3 regions of the Streptomyces sp. NPDC021019 genome follow, and region 1 is predicted to be linked to each of the others. Evidence: riboswitches for the same ligand, from Rfam matches in the RefSeq annotation. Region 1 holds a riboswitch; each other region holds the start of a gene.
What was found. Region 1 has a riboswitch for cobalamin ahead of ACH4RG_RS08325 (ribonucleoside-diphosphate reductase subunit alpha). Riboswitches for the same ligand answer to the same signal wherever they lie in the genome.
Positions count from the first base shown of each region.

Region 2: it holds a riboswitch for cobalamin, as region 1 does, so the genes downstream of both, metE (5-methyltetrahydropteroyltriglutamate--homocysteine S-methyltransferase) here and ACH4RG_RS08325 (ribonucleoside-diphosphate reductase subunit alpha) in region 1, are expected to answer to the same signal.
Region 3: it holds a riboswitch for cobalamin, as region 1 does, so the genes downstream of both, ACH4RG_RS11175 (cobalamin biosynthesis protein) here and ACH4RG_RS08325 (ribonucleoside-diphosphate reductase subunit alpha) in region 1, are expected to answer to the same signal.

Region 1 covers NZ_JBIRQR010000001.1:1,784,164-1,790,174, reverse strand. The annotation lists gene ACH4RG_RS08345 (carbon starvation CstA family protein) at 1-598, shown strand, start outside; gene ACH4RG_RS08340 (YbdD/YjiX family protein) at 595-798, shown strand; gene ACH4RG_RS08335 (hypothetical protein) at 930-1,616, shown strand; gene ACH4RG_RS08330 (GNAT family N-acetyltransferase) at 1,704-2,216, shown strand; cobalamin riboswitch at 2,269-2,405, shown strand; gene ACH4RG_RS08325 (ribonucleoside-diphosphate reductase subunit alpha) at 2,541-4,955, shown strand; gene ACH4RG_RS08320 (ribonucleotide-diphosphate reductase subunit beta) at 4,955-5,971, shown strand.
Region 2 covers NZ_JBIRQR010000006.1:3,592-9,602, forward strand. The annotation lists gene metE (5-methyltetrahydropteroyltriglutamate--homocysteine S-methyltransferase) at 1-2,218, opposite strand, end outside; cobalamin riboswitch at 2,403-2,549, opposite strand; gene ACH4RG_RS27245 (hypothetical protein) at 2,927-3,124, shown strand; gene cobF (precorrin-6A synthase (deacetylating)) at 3,213-4,001, opposite strand; gene ACH4RG_RS27255 (protein kinase) at 4,144-6,011, opposite strand, start outside.
Region 3 covers NZ_JBIRQR010000002.1:50,485-56,495, forward strand. The annotation lists gene ACH4RG_RS11150 (hypothetical protein) at 1-85, opposite strand, end outside; gene ACH4RG_RS11155 (alpha/beta hydrolase) at 270-1,397, opposite strand; gene ACH4RG_RS11160 (class II aldolase/adducin family protein) at 1,532-2,191, opposite strand; gene ACH4RG_RS11165 (anion permease) at 2,469-3,731, shown strand; gene ACH4RG_RS11170 (hypothetical protein) at 3,744-3,974, shown strand; cobalamin riboswitch at 4,125-4,257, shown strand; gene ACH4RG_RS11175 (cobalamin biosynthesis protein) at 4,395-5,381, shown strand; gene ACH4RG_RS11180 (cobyric acid synthase) at 5,422-6,011, shown strand, end outside.

The DNA of each region.
Region 1 (6,011 bases):
CTACTTCCTCTGGGTCGGCGTGCACGACCCGCTGGGCGGCATCAACCAGCTGTTCCCGCTCTTCGGCATCGCCAACCAGCTGCTGGCGGCCGTCGCGCTGGCCGTCTGCACCACCCTGCTCGTCAAGTCCGGTCGCCTGAAGTGGGCGTGGGTCACCGCGGTCCCGCTCGCCTGGGACGTGGCGGTCACCCTCACCGCGAGCTGGCAGAAGATCTTCTCCGACGACGTCAAGATCGGCTTCTTCGCCCAGCGCGACAAGTACCAGGCGGGCATCGACGCGGGCGAGGTGCTGGCCCCCGCGAAGAGCATGGACGACATGCGGACCGTCGTCACCAACTCCACCGTCGACGGGGTGCTGAGCGCGCTCTTCGCGCTCCTCATCATCGTGGTGCTCGTGGACGCCGGGCGGGTGTGCTACAAGGCCATCCGCGACCCGGAGAGCGTCAGGCTCCACGAGACGCCCTACGTCGAGTCCAAGCTCGTCGCCCCGGCCTCGCTCTTCGCGACCAAGGAGGAGAAGGCCGAACTGGCCGCCGCCGGGGTCGGCCCCGAGGGCGGCATCCGCAAGGAGGCGGCGGAGACGGGGAGCCGGACATGACGGTCGCGGATGTACGACGGGTGGCCGGACGGATCCGCTGGTACGTCCGTGAGCTGACCGGCGAGTCGACGTACGACCGCTATGTCGCGCACGCGAGGACCCATGATCCGGACACGCCGGTGATGAGCCGTCGCGCCTTCGAACGCAGCCGCATGGACGCCCGCGAGGCGGATCCCCGCGAGGGCTTCCGCTGCTGCTGAGCGCACCGGCCGAAGCTCGGGCCGCCGCACCCCTTCCCGGGCGCGGCGGCCCCTTTTCGCGCCCTCGCACCGGCCCGGGCGCCGCCGAATTCCCGGTGCGCGGAGCCCTCACCGTACGAAAGGATGTGCCCATGACACCGCATCCCCGGCCGCCCCGGCCGCCCCGGCACCGCCCCGTACTCGCGACCTTGGCGCTGGCGCTGAGCCTGGCGGCGGCGACGGGCTGCGGCACCGAGGTGGCGCCCGACGCGGAGGCGGCGCGGAGCGGATCGGCCGACCCCGCGCCCGACCGGGCGGAGCTGGAGGCGCGGGCGCTGGCCGCGCAGACCGTCACGGAGCACGTGTGGGTGACCGAAGTCCCGGGGTACACCCTGGCCCGCCAGTCGGTCGGGGTGATCGGCGACGACGGGTTCGGCAGCGTCTACACCACGCCCGACGGCGGGCAGATCCAGCTGCGGGTGGAGCGCCGGGCACACGCCGGGGCCGACTGCACGAAGGACCCCGCGCCCGCCGGCGGTCAGGAGCCCCTGAAGACGTGCGAGCGGGACGGCGAACAGTGGTACCGGGCCACGGAGTCGGGCCACGCCTACGCGCGGGAGCAGGGCGGACTCGTGGTCACCCTGAGCGGGGCGCCCGAGGAGGTGGACCGGGCGACGCTGCGGTCGGCGGCGCGGGCCGCCCACCGCGCCGACGACCACGAGCTGGACCGGGTGCTGCCGCCTGCCGACGAGACCGCGCGGCGGCAGCCGGTCGAACGCGGCGACCTGCCGCCGGTGGGCGACGGCGCGCCCAACAACGACGTGGGAGCGAGCGGCTGACAGGGGAGCGAGCGACTGACGCGGGAGTGAGTGGCCGACGTAGAGGCGAGTGGCCGACGGAGGAGCTGACGTGGGAGCGAGTGGGTGATGGACCTGACGATCAGGGCGGCGGAGCCCGCCGAGTACGCCGTCCTCGGCGGGATCACCGCCGAGGCGTATCTCGGCGACGGGCTGCTGGACGGCGGCCCGCAGGACCCGTATCTGCTGAAGTTGCGGGCGGTGGAGCAACGCGCGGCCGAGGCCGAGGTCCTCGTCGCGCTCGACGCGGACGGGGCGGTGCTCGGCGGCGTGACGTATGCGGCACCCGGCACCCCGTGGCGCGACATCGCCGGTCCGGACGAGGCCGAGTTCCGGATGCTGGCCGTGGCCCGCGAGGGGCGCGGGCGGGGCGTGGGGGAGGCTCTCGTGCGGGCGTGCGTCGAGCGCGCCCGGTCCGCCGACGGTGTGCGGGCGCTGGTGCTGTCGACACAGTCGGCCATGCTCGGAGCCCATAGGATCTACCGTCGGCTCGGCTTCGCACGGACCCCCGGACGGGACTGGGAACCGGTGCCGGGGCTACGTCTCATGACCTTCCGGCTGGAGCTGGAGGCACCCTCCTGAGGGGCGCGTTGAATCGTCGCGACACAACATGTGGGGGCCGCTTCATCCGGCGGCCCCCACATGTATGCTCGACCTCGCTGTCGCCGCAGGGGAATCCGGTGCGAATCCGGAACTGTCCCGCAACGGTGTGATCGGTGTGCATGTGCACACCCGCAAGTCCGAAGACCTGTCGACAGCGCGTCCGGCTCGACCGAACCGGACGCCATACGTCCGGGTCTCGCGGATAGGCCGGTGGACGCCGTCAGCTGTGCCGCCCTGCCCCGGGTTTCGCGCTGCCCGGCTTCCCCGCCTGCCGCCGGCCCCTGCCGAGCGAGGGAAAGCCCAGTGACCATCGCGCCCGCCGATCCGGTTTCAGCCACCGAATCCGCTGCCTCCACCACGTCCGGAGCAGGCACGAACGACGGACCCGGGACCGCCCTGCTGCGGACCCTGACCGACCTCACCGTCGATCTTCCCGACACCGACCCCGGACGGGTCGCCGCCGCCGCGCTGCGCGGACGCAACGCCCGCTCCGACGAGGCCGAGCTGCGCTCGCTGGCCACCGAGGCGGCCGCGGGGCTCATCTCCGAGGACCCGGCGTACTCCCGGCTGGCCGCCCGGCTGCTGACCCGCACGATCGCGGACGAGGCCGCGGGCCAGGGCGCGACGTCCTTCTCCGCCTCGGTCGCCGTGGGCCACCGCGAGGGCCTGATCGCCGACCGCACCGCCGCGTTCGTCGCGCTCCACTCGGCCGCCCTCGACCAGCTCGTCGACCAGGCCCTGGCGGACGGCGCCGACGACCGCTTCGGCTACTTCGGTCTGCGGACGCTGCACAGCCGCTACCTGCTGCGCCACCCGATCACCCGGCAGGTCATCGAGACCCCGCAGCACTTCATGCTGCGCGTGGCCGCGGGCCTCGCCGAGGACGAGTCGGTGCGGGCGCTGGACGAGGTCGCCGCGCTGTACGGGCTGATGAGCCGGCTGGACTACCTCCCCTCCTCCCCCACGCTCTTCAACTCCGGCACCCGGCACCCGCAGATGTCCTCCTGCTATCTGCTGGACTCGCCGAAGGACGAGCTGGACTCGATCTACGACCGCTACCACCAGGTGGCGCGGCTCTCCAAGCACGCGGGCGGCATCGGTCTGTCGTACTCCCGCATCCGCGCCCGGGGTTCGCTGATCCGGGGCACCAACGGGCACTCCAACGGCATCGTGCCGTTCCTGAAGACGCTGGACGCCTCCGTCGCGGCGGTGAACCAGGGCGGCCGACGCAAGGGCGCGGCGGCGGTCTACCTGGAGACCTGGCACGCGGACATCGAGGAGTTCCTGGAGCTCCGCGACAACACGGGCGAGGACCAGCGGCGTACGCACAACCTGAACCTGGCGCACTGGATCCCGGACGAGTTCATGCGCCGGGTCGACGCGGACACCGAGTGGTCGCTGTTCTCCCCCGCCGATGTGCCCGAGCTGGTCGACCTGTGGGGCGACGCGTTCGACGCGGCCTACCGGGCGGCCGAGGCCAAGGGGCTGGCGCGCAGGACGATTCCGGCGCGTGAGCTGTACGGCCGGATGATGCGGACCCTCGCGCAGACCGGCCAGGGCTGGATGACGTTCAAGGACGCCTCGAACCGGACCGCGAACCAGACCGCCGAGCCGGGCCGCGTCGTCCACTCCTCGAACCTGTGCACCGAGATCCTCGAAGTCACCGACGACGGTGAGACGGCCGTCTGCAACCTGGGGTCGGTCAACCTCGGCGCGTTCGTGGCGGACGGCTCGATCGACTGGGACCGGCTGGACGCCACCGTGCGGACCGCCGTGACCTTCCTGGACCGGGTCGTCGACATCAACTTCTACCCGACCGAGCAGGCCGGGCGCTCCAACTCCCGCTGGCGGCCGGTCGGCCTGGGGGCGATGGGGCTCCAGGACGTCTTCTTCCAGCTGCGCCTGCCGTTCGACTCGCCGCAGGCCCGCGCGCTCTCCACGAAGATCTCCGAGCGGATCATGCTGGCCGCCTACGAGGCGTCCTGCGACCTCGCGGAGCGGTCGGGTCCGCTGCCCGCCTGGTCCGAGACCCGGGCGGCGCGCGGGGTGCTGCACCCCGACCACTACGACACCGAGCTGAACTGGCCGGAGCGCTGGAACGCCCTGCGCGCCCGGATCGCGAAGACCGGCATGCGCAACTCGCTGCTGCTGGCCATCGCCCCGACCGCCACGATCGCCTCGATCGCCGGGGTGTACGAGTGCATCGAGCCGCAGGTCTCCAACCTGTTCAAGCGCGAGACGCTCAGCGGTGAGTTCCTCCAGGTCAACGCCTACCTGGTGGACGAGTTGAAGAAGCTCGGCGTGTGGGACGCCCGCACCCGTGAGGCGCTGCGCGAGGCGAGCGGCTCCGTGCAGGGCTTCGCCTGGATCCCCGACGACGTGCGGGCGCTGTACCGCACGGCGTGGGAGATCCCGCAGCGCGGCCTGATCGACATGGCGGCGGCCCGTACGCCGTTCCTCGACCAGAGCCAGTCGCTCAACCTGTTCCTGGAGACGCCGACGATCGGCAAGCTCTCCTCGATGTACGCGTACGCCTGGAAGCAGGGGCTGAAGACGACGTACTACCTGCGTTCGCGCCCGGCGACCCGGATCGCCCGTGCCGCGTCCGGCCAGGCGGCGGCCGCCGCCCCCATTCCCGTACAGCAGGCGTCGGCTCCCGACGCGGACGCCATCGCCTGCTCCCTCGAAAACCCCGAGTCCTGCGAGGCCTGCCAGTAATGAGCACCGACGACCACAAGAACCTGCTCGACCCGGGCTTCGAGCTGACCCTGCGCCCCATGCGCTACCCGGACTTCTACGAGCGCTACCGGGACGCGATCAAGAACACCTGGACCGTGGAGGAGGTCGACCTCCACTCCGACGTCTCCGACCTCGCCAAGCTGTCGCCGGGCGAGCAGCACATGATCGGCCGACTGGTGGCGTTCTTCGCGACCGGTGACTCGATCGTCTCCAACAACCTCGTGCTGACGCTGTACAAGCACATCAACTCCCCCGAGGCGCGGCTGTACCTGTCGCGGCAGCTCTTCGAGGAGGCCGTGCACGTCCAGTTCTATCTGACGCTTCTGGACACCTATCTGCCCGACCCGGACGACCGGGCGGCGGCGTTCGACGCGGTCGAGGAGATCCCCTCGATCCGCGAGAAGGCCCAGTTCTGCTTCAAGTGGATGGACTCGGTCGAGAAGATCGACCGGCTGGAGACGAAGGCCGACCGCCGCCGTTTCCTGCTGAACCTGATCTGCTTCGCGGCCTGCATCGAGGGGCTGTTCTTCTACGGCGCGTTCGCGTACGTGTACTGGTTCCGCTCGCGCGGTCTGCTGCACGGTCTCGCCACGGGCACCAACTGGGTGTTCCGTGACGAGACGATGCACATGAACTTCGCGTTCGAGGTCGTGGACACCGTCCGCAAGGAGGAGCCGGAGCTCTTCGACGACGCGCTGGAGCAGCAGGTCACCGACATGCTGAGGGAGGCGGTCGAGGCGGAGCTGCAGTTCGGCCGCGACCTGTGCGGTGAGGGCCTGCCGGGCATGAACACCGAGTCGATGCGCCAGTACCTGGAGTGCGTCGCCGACCAGCGGCTCGCCCGCCTCGGCTTCCCGACGGTGTACGGCTCGGAGAACCCGTTCTCCTTCATGGAGCTCCAGGGCGTCCAGGAGCTGACGAACTTCTTCGAGCGCCGCCCGTCCGCCTACCAGGTGGCCGTGGAGGGCTCGGTCGGGTTCGACGACGACTTCTAGACCCTGACGAGGCGGTCCCGGGCACCGGTCGGTGTCCGGG
Region 2 (6,011 bases), on a different contig from region 1:
CCGGGTTCACCCACAGCCGGGTCGCCGGAATGGCCTCAAGTCCCTTGCGCAGCAGGGACGCCGCCTCCTCGGCGCTGGGGATGCGCGGAGAGTGGATGTCGTAGACGCCCGGGCCCGCCTCGCGGGGGTAGCCGTGGGCGGCCAGTTCGCGGGCGACCTGCATGTGGGAGCGGGCCGCCTCCAGGCTGATGACGTCGGCGTCGAGGTCGTCGATGGCCTGGACGATGTCGCCGAACTCCGCGTAGCACATGTGGGTGTGGATCTGGGTGTCCGGCCGCACCCCGGAGGTGGCGAGCCGGAAGGACTCCGTCGCCCACTCCAGGTACGCGGCGTGCTCGGCCGCCCGCAGCGGCAGTGTCTCGCGCAGCGCGGGCTCATCGACCTGGATCACCGAAGTGCCGCTCGCCTCCAGGTCGTTCACCTCGTCCCGCAGGGCGAGGGCCACCTGGCGGGCGGTGTCGCCGAGCGGCTGGTCGTCGCGGACGAAGGACCAGGCGAGCATGGTGACCGGGCCGGTGAGCATGCCCTTGACGGGGCGTGCGGTCAGCGACTGCGCGTACGTCGTCCAGCGCACCGTCATCGGCCCGGGGCGCGAGATGTCGCCCGCGAGGACCGGCGGCCGGACGTATCGGGTGCCGTAGGACTGCACCCAGCCGTGCTGGGTGGCGAGGTAGCCGGTGAGCTGCTCGGCGAAGTACTGCACCATGTCGTTGCGTTCGGGCTCGCCGTGGACCAGGACGTCGAGTCCGGCCTCCTCCTGGAAGGAGAGGACCTCGCGGATCTCGTTCTTGATGCGCTCCTCGTACCCGGCCTCGTCGATCCGCCCCGCCCGCAGGTCGGCGCGCGCGGTGCGCACGTCGGTGGTCTGCGGGAACGAGCCGATGGTGGTCGTCGGCAGCAGCGGCAGCCCGAGGTGGGCCCGTTGGGCGGCGGCGCGTTCCGGGTACGGCTGGGAGCGGCGGCCGTCCGCGTCGGTGACGGCCGCCGCACGGGCGCGGACGGCGGGGTCGCGGGTGAGCTCGGCATCGGTACGGGAGGCCAGGTCGGCACGGTTGGCGGCGAGTTCGGCCGTGATGGTGTCCGTGCCGCCGCCCAGGCCGCGGGCCAGGACGACGATCTCCTCGGTCTTCTGCTGGGCGAAGGCGAGCCAGCGCGCGATCTGTGGGGCGATTCCGTGCTCGGCGTCGGCGTCCAGCGGGACGTGCAGCAGGGAGCAGGAGGCGGAGACGTCGACCCGGTCGGCGAGGCCGAGGAGGGTGCCGAGGGTGGCGAGCGACTTCTCGTAGTCGTTGATCCAGATGTTGCGGCCGTTCACGACACCGGCGACCAGGCGCTTGCCGGGCAGTCCGCCGGCCGCCGCGAGGTCGTCGAGGTTCCCCGCGCCGGACTCGGTGAAGTCCAGGGCCAGCCCGTCGACGGGGGCCTTGGCCAGGACCGCCAGCGCTTCGCCGAGCCGCCCGAAGTAGGAGGCGACCAGCAGTCGGGGCCGGTCGGCCTGTCCGCCGAGCTCGCGGTAGGCGCGGGCGGCGGCGTTCAGCTCGGCCGGGGTGCGGTCCTGGACGAGTGCGGGTTCGTCCAGCTGCACCCACGTGGCGCCCGCCGCGCGCAGGTCGGCGAGGACCTCGGCGTACACGGGAAGCAGCCGGTCCAGGAGGGTCAGCGGCTCGAAGCCCTCCGCCACCCCGGGGGCCGCCTTGGCGAGCAGGAGGTAGGTGATGGGTCCGACCAGCACCGGCCGGGGCGTCAGACCGAGGGCCAGCGCCTCCTGGAACTCCGCGACCTGCTTGGCGGAGTCGGCGGAGAACAGCGTGTCCGGCCCCAACTCAGGGACGAGATAGTGGTAGTTGGTGTCGAACCACTTCGTCATTTCCAGCGGTGCGACGTCCTGCGTGCCCCGGGCCATGGCGAAGTAGCCGTCGAGGGCGTCGGCGTCGACGGCCTCGCGGTGCCGCTCGGGGACGGCGCCGACCATGACGCTGGTGTCCAGGACATGGTCGTAGTACGAGAAATCACCGGTCGGCACCTCGTGGACTCCGGCCTCGGCGAGCCGCTGCCAGGTTCCCCGGCGCAGCCCGGCGGCGGTCTCCCGGAGTGCGTCGGCGTCGACGCGGCCCTGCCAGTAACCCTCGACGGCCTTCTTCAGTTCACGGTTCCGGCCCTGGCGGGGGTAGCCGTACACGGTGGCCTGCGCTGCCGCGGCTGCGGGCTTCGCTGTCACGTGACTCTCCTTCGCGAGCGTGTCTGCGGGACAGACCCCGGACGGGACGCGGACGCGAAGGGATGACGCCTCGGGCGGAGACCGGGACACGAGGAACCGTGTCCGTCCGCCCGATGGTCACGCCGACCCGCCCACGAGGTCACCGGGATCTCCGCACGCGAACGGTCGCGTGCGGGCAACGGGCAGGTCTTCGGACTCGCGGGCACGTCTGCCGGGGCGGACACCTAATGGCCGTCGCTTCCCAGACCCGGCCGGGCCCAGTGCGTATGACGGCGGTCGTTCCCACTCACCGCTGCGGGGCAGTCCCGGATTCCCACCGGGTTCCCTCTTACGACACCCCGCCTGGCGGACGGGGCGAACCAGCTGCGCCGATCAGCCTAAGCGGGCGCCCGGCCCGCGCACACCGTTGTTCACACTTCGGATGGTGACGTGGGACACGGGTCGGTGAACTCCCCCGACTCCGGCTCGGACCCCGTCGCGGCGGGACACACCATGCCGGGCCACGCCTGTTCTCCGCCCGTTCGGCCGTTCGTCAGCCGCGTGCTGACCACTGGTCAGGTCGAGCGCGTCCACTGGACGTGACAGTGACACAGATGTAACCGAATGGCGTAGGGACTGCGGAACCACCGAGCGTCACAAGCCGTTCTTCTTCCCACTACACGGCCGCCGACCCGCGGCGAGGCCGACCGAGGAAACGGAATACGCCAGATGAAGAAGACAGTCGGGTGGGCCCAGGACGGCGACGACTGGACGATCACCGTGAACGGCACGCTGTATCGCGCGATCGAACGACCGGCGGACGGCCGGGTGCACAACTACCTCGTGCGGGGCGACGACCTCACCGCCGAATGCCCGAGCCTGGGGCACGGGCTCGGCATGATCAGGGCGCACGAGACCGGGCGCTGAACAACCCTGACATCCCTGTCGGTCCGACGACGAGGTGCGGAGGTCCTCCCCGCCCGCGCCTCGACGTGGACCCGTCAGTCATCGGCCGTCAGTCGCCGCCCGCGCCGGGCGGTCGGCTCAGCAGGTAGGTGTCCATGATCCAGCCGTGCCGTTCGCGGGCCTCCGCGCGCAGCCCGCTGATCCGGTCGGCCACCTCGTCGAGCGGGCCGGAGACCAGGATCTCCTCCGGGGTCCCGACGTAGGCGCCCCAGTGGATCCACCATCCCCTGCCCGTCAGCTCCGTGAAGCTCTCGTGGCCGTCGAGCATCACGACGAGGTCGCAGTCCTCGGGGAATCCCTGGGCGAGACGCCGTCCGGGGGTGATGTGGACGGGGCGGCCGACCCGGTTCAGGGTGACGCGGTGCCGGGCGGCGAGGGCGGAGACACTGCTGATGCCGGGGATCACCTCATGGCTGAATTCCACGGTTCCGCGGCCTCGAATGTCGTCGAGGACCGCGAGGGTGCTGTCGTACAGGGACGGGTCGCCCCACACGAGGAAGGCTCCGCACTGCCCCGGTGCGAGCTCTTGGACGATCAGGCGTTCACCGATGTCGGCGCGGCGGTGGCGCCAGTCGTGGACCGCCGAGGTGTAGCGCCCGGCGTCCTGCTGGGTGCGGTCCCGCCACGGGTCCTCGGCATCCACGACCCGGTAGGGGCCGGTCAGGTGTTCGTCGAGGATGTCCCGCCGCAGCCGGGTCAGCGCGTCCTTCTCCTTGCCCTTTCCCAGCACGAAGAAGACGTCGGCCCGGCGCATGGCCTTCACCGCGGCGAGCGTCAGGTGGTCGGGGTCGCCGGCGCCCATGCCGATGACGAGGATGTGACGGGGTGCGTCGCTCATGTCATCCGATCATGCCAGGAGCGGGACGCAGTGGACCTGCCAGGACGTCCGGCCGTGCGTTCGCGGGCAGAGGGGTGGCGCGGTGGAGAACGGCCGCGGGCCCCGGCCGCCGACGGCGCCCCGCAGGACCCCCGTCACCGGATCAGGGGACGGGGGCGGACAGCAGGGTGCCGTCCTCGAAGGTCAGGTAGAGGGAACCGCCGGACACCAGGGCACTGGACGGCCGCATCGAGGGAGCGTCGGCGGCCTCACCCTCCCGAGGCCAGCCGCGGAGCGTGGACCGGCTCGCCACGGCCGTCCCGTGCTCCAGGTCGAAGACCCGCACCCCGCCGTCCCCGAGCACCAGGACCCGGTCACCGGCCACGATGACGGAGTCCTCACCGTTCCAGGTCAGCGACCACTGTTCGCGCCAGGTCCGCGGGTCGAGGGCACTGAGATAGGCGGAGCCCTTCGCCGTGCCACTGCCTCGCACGAGAACCACCTCCTCGTGCCGCGCGCCGTGCAGCATGTCGACACGCGTGTCGCTGACCTTCCTGAGCGTGCGGGTCTCCCGCACCGCTTCCAGACAAGCGACATACGGGGCGCCGCGCCTCGGACCGGGACAGTGGTCGGAGATCCTGTCCAGATCCCTGCCGGTCTTCGGGTCCAGGGTGCGTGTGTCCCCGCCGGTCACCCAGAGACGGTCGCCCGCGATGTCCAACGACTGGGCCTGCGCGGAGGTCATCGCGCGTTCCCACTGCTTCGCGCGGTCCTCGACGGAATACGCGCGGAGGAACACGTCCCCGGCCTCGGCCGGCCCGCCCTCCGCGACGTAGGAGACGAAGAGCTGTCCTTTGTGCACCCGGGCAGCGGCCGGCAGGTACCCCTCACGGCCCGGCAGTCTCGCCACCCGCTTTCCATCGCCGAGATCGAGCACGTCGACACCGGGGCCGTCGGGCGAGGGGGTGTAGACGTGCCGGGTGTCCAGTTCGGCGTAGGGCAGTGAGGTGACGCCCCCTCCGCTGTCGGCGGGATAGCGCCACGCGGGTGTGCCGTCGGCCGCGTTCCTCGCCTCCAGGTACCCCCGCCTCCTGTCCTGGTCCCACCGGACGCAGACGAGCACGGCGCCGCTGAGCGAACAGTCCGACGCGCCGCCCCTTCCGTCGACGGACGTGATCCACGGCTGCCAGCCTTCGGGCTGCAGCGTGCGGTCCAGCGCGTCCGGCCCGAAGTCACCCGTCGCGTCGGCGGCCACGGGGGCGGTGCGTTCGGTGGCGGAGCCGGGGCTCTGCGTGCTCTTCGGGGACCCGCCCGGGTTCCCCGAGGACGCCGTACCCTCGCCGGGTCCGTTCTCCTCGCCCGGCAGGTTCAGCAGGACGACCGTGAGCGTGGCGACGAGGAGAACGGCGCCGACGCCGAGGGACCGGCGCAGCCGGCGTCCCGCCCGTTCCGGGGGCGCCGAGGCCTGCGGTGGCACCGGGGGCGTCGGGGCACCCGGGCCCGGTGGCGCGCCGGCGGGTGCCTTCTGCGGTGCCGGGGGTGCGAGGAGCGCTCGGCCCACGGCGGCCTCGTACGAGCGGATCGCGCCGCGCACACCGTCCGGCCAGGGGAAGGGCGCCCGCACGGGCGCCCGCACGGCTCCCGGGCGGGCCGACGCGGCCTCCGGGTCCAGGGTGCGGATCAGGTCGTCCGTCGTCGGGCGGCGGCCGGGTTCCTGTCGCAGACAGTCGGCCACGACTTCCCGCAACTCCGTCGGCACATGGGCGAGTTCCGCATCACCCTGCACGATGCGGTGCACGATCGCGGCGAGTTCACTGTCCTCGAACGGCCCGTGCCCCGTGGCAGCGAAGCAGAGGACGGCACCGAGACAGAACACGTCGGAAGCGGAGGTCACCGACCGGCCGCCCTCGATGTGCTCGGGGGACATGAAGCCCGGCGAGCCGACCATGATGCCGGTCGCGGTCAGCGCCGTCGCGTCGTAGGCCTGGGCGATGCCGAAGTCGATGAGCCGTGGGCCCGAGGCGCCGAGGA
Region 3 (6,011 bases), on a different contig from region 1:
CCGTCCTGGCCTGGCGCGCCAGTTCCGTGCGGGGCGGGGTGCCCTCGGGGGGCCGGGGAGCCGGCCTGGTACGCCGGGTCGTCACGGCCTTGCGGGCGGTGGCGAGGGGTCGCGGGCGGACAAGTCGCAGCCTGGAGTCGCGCGGAGTACGGGACGTCACGGGAGCAGTCTTGCCCCTGACGGCCCGAAAGCCCAAACGGAAGGCGTTTCACCGGTACGGGAAAGGTTCCCCCGGTGCGGCGGCACGCGGGAGAGTTCACCCCATCGGCTCACATCAGAGGGGTGAGGAAGCGTCGCAGGGTCTCCTCGTAGCGGGCTGGGCCGGCGTTCCACATCGACGCATGCGGAGCCTGCGGTACGGCGTGGAGGCTGACCACGTCGGGGCGGCGGGCGGCGAGCTCGCGGGAGGCGGCCCAGGGGGCGATGGTGTCTTCCGGGCCGTGCAGGATCAGGGTCGGGGTGCGCAGGGAGGCGGGCGCCGAGGTCTCCAGCAGGGGGGCGGCGTTCATCCCGGTCCTGCCCTGGGCGGCGCGGACGGCGAGTGGCAGGAGGGCGGCCGGGACCCCGCGGGCCGCGGCCAGGGCGCGCAGGGTGACCTGCCAGTCCAGCACCGGGGAGTCGAGGACGAGGCCGCTGATCCGGTCGCGCAGCGGGGACTCGACCGCGGCGTACAGGGCCATCGTGGCGCCGGTGGACCAGCCGTGCAGGATCACGTTGCGGGCCCCGTGGCGCAGGGCCCAGCGGAGGGCGGCGTCGAGGTCGCGCCACTCGGAGGCGCCGAAGTGGCCGAGGCCGTCCGCGGGGCGCGGGGCTCCGGGGTCGCCCCGGTGGGCGAGGTCGAGCACGGGGAAGCTCTGTTCGTGGAGGAACCCCATCAGGTTCATGGGGTGGGCCCGGGTGGTGCCGAGGCCGTGCACGGTGATGACCCAGGTGTCGCGGGCGCCGGCGACGTACCAGGCGGGCAGGATGCCCAGTTCGCCGGGGATCTCGACCTCCTGGTGGTCCAGGCCGAGGTCGACGCTCGGGTCACCGTCGTACAGCGCGGGGGTGAGCCGCACTTTCACGCCCGGTTCGAGGAGGCCCCGGCCGACGCTCTCCAGCCTGCGGACGACGGTGTCGGCGGCCTGGGAGGCCCCTTCGACGACGGGCCCGACGACCGCGTGGACGCCGGGTCCGGACAGGCCGTAGGTGCCGGGCCTGAGCGCCGAGAAGGACCGGGTCAGGGTGACCTGGCCGGCCGCCGTGGCGTGCACGGTGAGTCTGCGGTCGGCGGGGAGGGGACGTCCGGGCGCCGCTTTGAGGGCGGCGTCGCTGGCGTACCGGCCGGCCGCGACCGCTGTCGCACCGACGCCGAGGATCGTGGTGACGGCCGTTGCCGTCGCGGTTACCGGGCGCACCGCTTCAGTGTCGTGGGGCGGGAGGCGGGCTGCCAGTGGGCGGGGCCGTCCGGGGCGGACGCGGGCCGGGTCCGGTCCGGAGCCGTGGCACCCGGCGCCTGGTGGTTCACGCGGGTGTCCGGGGCGGGCGGGGGTCAGCCGGGCTGGCCGTATCCCTTGAGGGCTTCCGTCACCTCGTCCAGTTGGGCCGCGTCGAGCAGGGACGGGGTGCGGCCGGGTACGGAGCTCGCGGTGAGCCAGAGGCGGCAGAGCCACTCCAGTTGGGCGGTGCGCTCGTAGGCCTGGTCGAGCGTGTCGCCGTAGGTGACGGTGCCGTGGTTGGCCAGCAGACAGCCGGTGCGGTCCTCCAGGGCCCCGAGCATGGCCTCGGCCAGTTCCGGGGTGCCGTAGCGGGCGTAGGCGGCGGTGCGGACGGGGCCGCCGAGGATGGCGGCGGCGTAGTGGACGAGCGGCACCTCGGTGACGAGGGTGGAGACGGCGGTGGCGTGCACGGCGTGGGTGTGCACCACGGCGGCGGCGTCGGTGGAGCGGTACACGGCCAGGTGCAGGGGGAGTTCGCTGGTCGGCCCGAGGTCTCCGAGGACCTGGCGGCCCTCCAGATCGACTCCGACCGCGTCGTGGGGCCCGAGCCGGTCGTAGGGCACCCCGCTGGGCGTGACCAGGACCAGGTCGCCGACGCGTGCCGACACGTTGCCCGAGGTGCCGACGACCAGACCGTCCGCCGCGCTGCGGCGGGCGGTCGCGACGACGTCCAGCCAGGTCCGGCCGACGGATTCCGGGTGCTGCTCGCTCATGGGGCGAGCGTAGGGGGCCGGACGCGCAACCGGAACGTCACGGGGGAGGTGACGGAGGTCTCTTCCGGGTGCCGAACAGCCGTTCAAAATGTTCGCCAACTAGTGGCAAAGGGCGGTCCACACCCCACCCCACAGGCACCGCGCAGCCCCTCCCGGACACAAGCGGAGGGAGCCCACTCCGTTTGGAGTCACCGCAGCGCCCTGCCCAGTTCATCTTCCGTTCATCCAGGTTGCCTACGGTCCATGTGCCACTGACGTCGAACGATTGCCTGGGTAAATGGAACACATCACGCTGCTGCTTGCGATTGTGGTCGTGACAGCTCTCGTGTTCGATTTCACGAACGGTTTCCACGACACCGCCAACGCGATGGCTACGACCATCTCGACCGGCGCCCTGAAGCCCAAGACAGCGGTGGCGATGTCCGCCGTTCTCAACCTGATCGGCGCGTTCCTGTCGGTGGAGGTCGCCAAGACGATCTCCGGCGGGATCGTCAACGAAGACGGCATCAGAACCGAGGTCATCTTCGCGGCGCTCGTCGGCGCCATCCTGTGGAATCTCCTGACCTGGCTGGTCGGCCTGCCCTCCAGCTCTTCCCACGCCCTGTTCGGCGGACTGATCGGCGCGGCCGTCATGTCGGCCGGCTGGTCCTCGATCAACGGCGGCACCGTCGTCACCAAGGTGCTGCTGCCCGCGATCGCGGCCCCCCTGGTCGCCGGTATCGCCGCGATGCTGGCCACGCGGCTGACGTACCGGATCAACCGGAACGTCACCGACGAGGGTCAGCTCAAGTCGACCGCCAAGGGCTACCGGGCCGGACAGATCGCCTCCGCCGGTCTCGTCTCGCTCGCCCACGGCACCAACGACGCCCAGAAGACGATGGGCATCATCACCCTGGCGCTGGTCACCAGCGGTGTCCTGGCCCCCGGCTCCAACCCGCCCATGTGGGTCATCGTCTCCGCCGGTGTGGCCATCGCGCTCGGCACCTACCTCGGCGGCTGGCGCATCATCCGCACGATGGGCAAGGGCCTGACCGACCTCCAGCCGCCGCAGGGCTTCGCCGCCCAGACCAGCGCGGCGACGGTCATCCTGGCCTCCTCGCACCTCGGCTTCTCGCTCTCCACCACCCAGTCCTGCTCCGGTGCCGTCATGGGCGCGGGCCTCGGCCGCAAGGGGGGCGTGGTCCGCTGGTCCACCGCCACCCGGATGTTCGTCGCCTGGGGGCTGACGCTCCCGGCGGCCGGTCTGATCGGCGCGGGCGCCGAGTACCTGACCAAGCAGGGCCCCTGGGGCATCGCGGTCACCGCGGTCGTGCTCGTGGGCGGCTCCTTCGCCATCTGGCTGGCCTCGCGCCGCCAGCCGGTCGACCACACCAACGTCAACGACACGGACGGGGAGGGCGAGCCCCAGGGCGTCGTCACCACCGCCATCGCCGCGGTCCAGCCGCCGCCCGTCGGCGGCCCGGCCGCCGACCTCGCAACCACCATCCCGGCCCCGGCCCCGTCGCCCGACGACCCGGCACGGCCGCCGGCCAAGGTGTAAGGACAGATCAGCATGAAAATCGACTGGGCAGCTCTCGCCTCCGTGTTCGGTGTCAGCCTCGTGGTCACCGTCGCGCTGGTCGGCCTCTTCACCCTGGGCATCGTCGCCCTCTCCAAGCAGTCCGCCACGGCCGGAAGCAGCGCCGCCGGAGGGTCGGTCGCGCTGGCGCGCACCGGCGCGTACACCTGCTTCGCGGCGTGCGTGGCGGCGGTCGCGTACGGGATCTACCTGATCGTCGCCTGACTCCGCACCCCGCCCCCTCTTCGGGCCGGACACACTCTCGTGTGTCCGGCCCGATGTGTGTCTGCGCACAGTGGAGCCCCGCAGGTCAACAGCGAGTTGACGGTTGTTCGCGGGGCGTGGTGGACTGCCGGAGCCATTTACGGCGACAGCAGAGGAAGCCGGTGCGAATCCGGCGCGGTCCCGCCACTGTCACCGGGGAGCGCTCCCCCACACCGGAACGTCACGGCCCGCTCACGCGGGCTGGAAGGCCGGGGGAACCGCGGATCCGGAAGCCAGGAGACTCTCGTCGCCGGTCACGTCGAACCAGGGCGCGGACCCTGAGTGAGGACATACGCCATGCCCGGCCGCCGTGCACCCCGTCCTGTGCCCCCCACGACAGGCCCTCGCGCCGGAACGCCTCTCCCCGCGACCGGCTGATCCGTGCGTGCCGACCGCGTCTTCGCGTACGGCGCCACGGCCGGGCTGATCGCCGACGCCCTGCTCGGCGACCCCCGCCGGGGCCACCCCGTCGCCGGATTCGGCCGCGCCGCCGCGCGGGTGGAGTCCCTGCTGTGGCGTGACGACCGGGGCCGGGGCGCGCTGCACACCCTCGTCTGCGCCGGAGGCGCCGTGGGGGCCGCCGCGCTGACCGCGCGCGCCGTCCGGGGACGCCCCGCGCTCGCCGTCGCGCTGACCGCCGTCACCGCCTGGTCCGTCGTCGGGGGGACGTCGCTGGGGCGGGAGGCCCGCGCCATCGGCGGTGCCCTGGCCGCCGGGGACCTGGAGGTGGCCCGGGAGCGGCTGCCGCACCTGTGCGGGCGTGATCCGCACTCCCTGGACGGTCCGGGCATCGCCCGCGCGGTCGTCGAGTCGGTCGCCGAGAACACCTCGGACGCCGTCGTCGGCGCGCTGGTGTGGGGGGCGATCGGCGGGGTGCCGGGACTCGTCGGCTTCCGGGCGGTGAACACGCTCGACGCGATGGTCGGCCACAAGTCGCCCCGCTACCGCCGTTACGGATGGGCCTCGGCCCGTCTGGACGACCTCGCGGGGTGGCCCGGTGCCCGGCTGACGGCCGCGCTGGCCGTGGCGGGCGGCGGGCGGCCCAGGGAGGCCGTACGCGCCTGGAAGGCGGACGCGGGGCGTCACCCGAGCCCGAACGCGGGGCCGGTGGAGGCCGCGTTCGCGGGGGCGCTCGGCGTACGGCTGGGCGGGACCCTGGCGTACGCGGGGCGCGTCGAGCACCGGCCGGTGCTGAACGGGGAGTCCGGGCGGGACGTGCGGGGCGCGGACATCGAACGCGCGGTACGGCTGTCGCGCCGGGTGAGCATGCTGGCCCTCGGAGTGTGCGTGGCGGGGCGGACGGTCGCGGGACGCGTGGTCGCGGGACGGTCGTCGGCAGGACGGCAGCGGGGGCGGGGGCGGTCATGAACGGTCCGGCACGGAACGCGGTACGGGAACGGGAGCGGGTATGAGCGGCGGTCTGCTGGTCGCGGGGACCACATCGGACGCGGGCAAGAGCGTCGTCACGGCGGGCATCTGCCGGTGGCTGGTGCGCCGGGGCGTGAAGGTCGCGCCCTTCAAGGCCCAGAACATGTCCCTGAACTCCTTCGTGACCCGGGAGGGCGCGGAGATCGGCCGGGCCCAGGCGATGCAGGCGCAGGCCGCCGGGGTGGAGCCGACGGCCCTGATGAACCCGGTGCTGCTGAAACCCGGCAGTGACCGGTCCAGCCAGGTCGTGCTGATGGGCAAGCCGGTGGGAGAGATGAGCGCCCGGGGGTACCACGGGGGCCGTCAGGAGACGCTGCTCGGGACGGTGACGGACTGCCTGGAGCAGCTGCGGGCCACGTACGACGCGGTCATCTGCGAAGGGGCCGGGAGCCCCGCCGAGATCAATCTCCGGCGCACCGACATCGTGAACATGGGGATCGCCCGCGCGGCCCGCTTTCCCGTGCTGGTGGTCGGGGACATCGACCGGGGCGGCGTCTTCGCGTCGTTCTTCGGGACGACGGCCCTCCTGGGCCCCGAGGACCAGGCGCTGGTCGCGGGCTACCTGGTGAA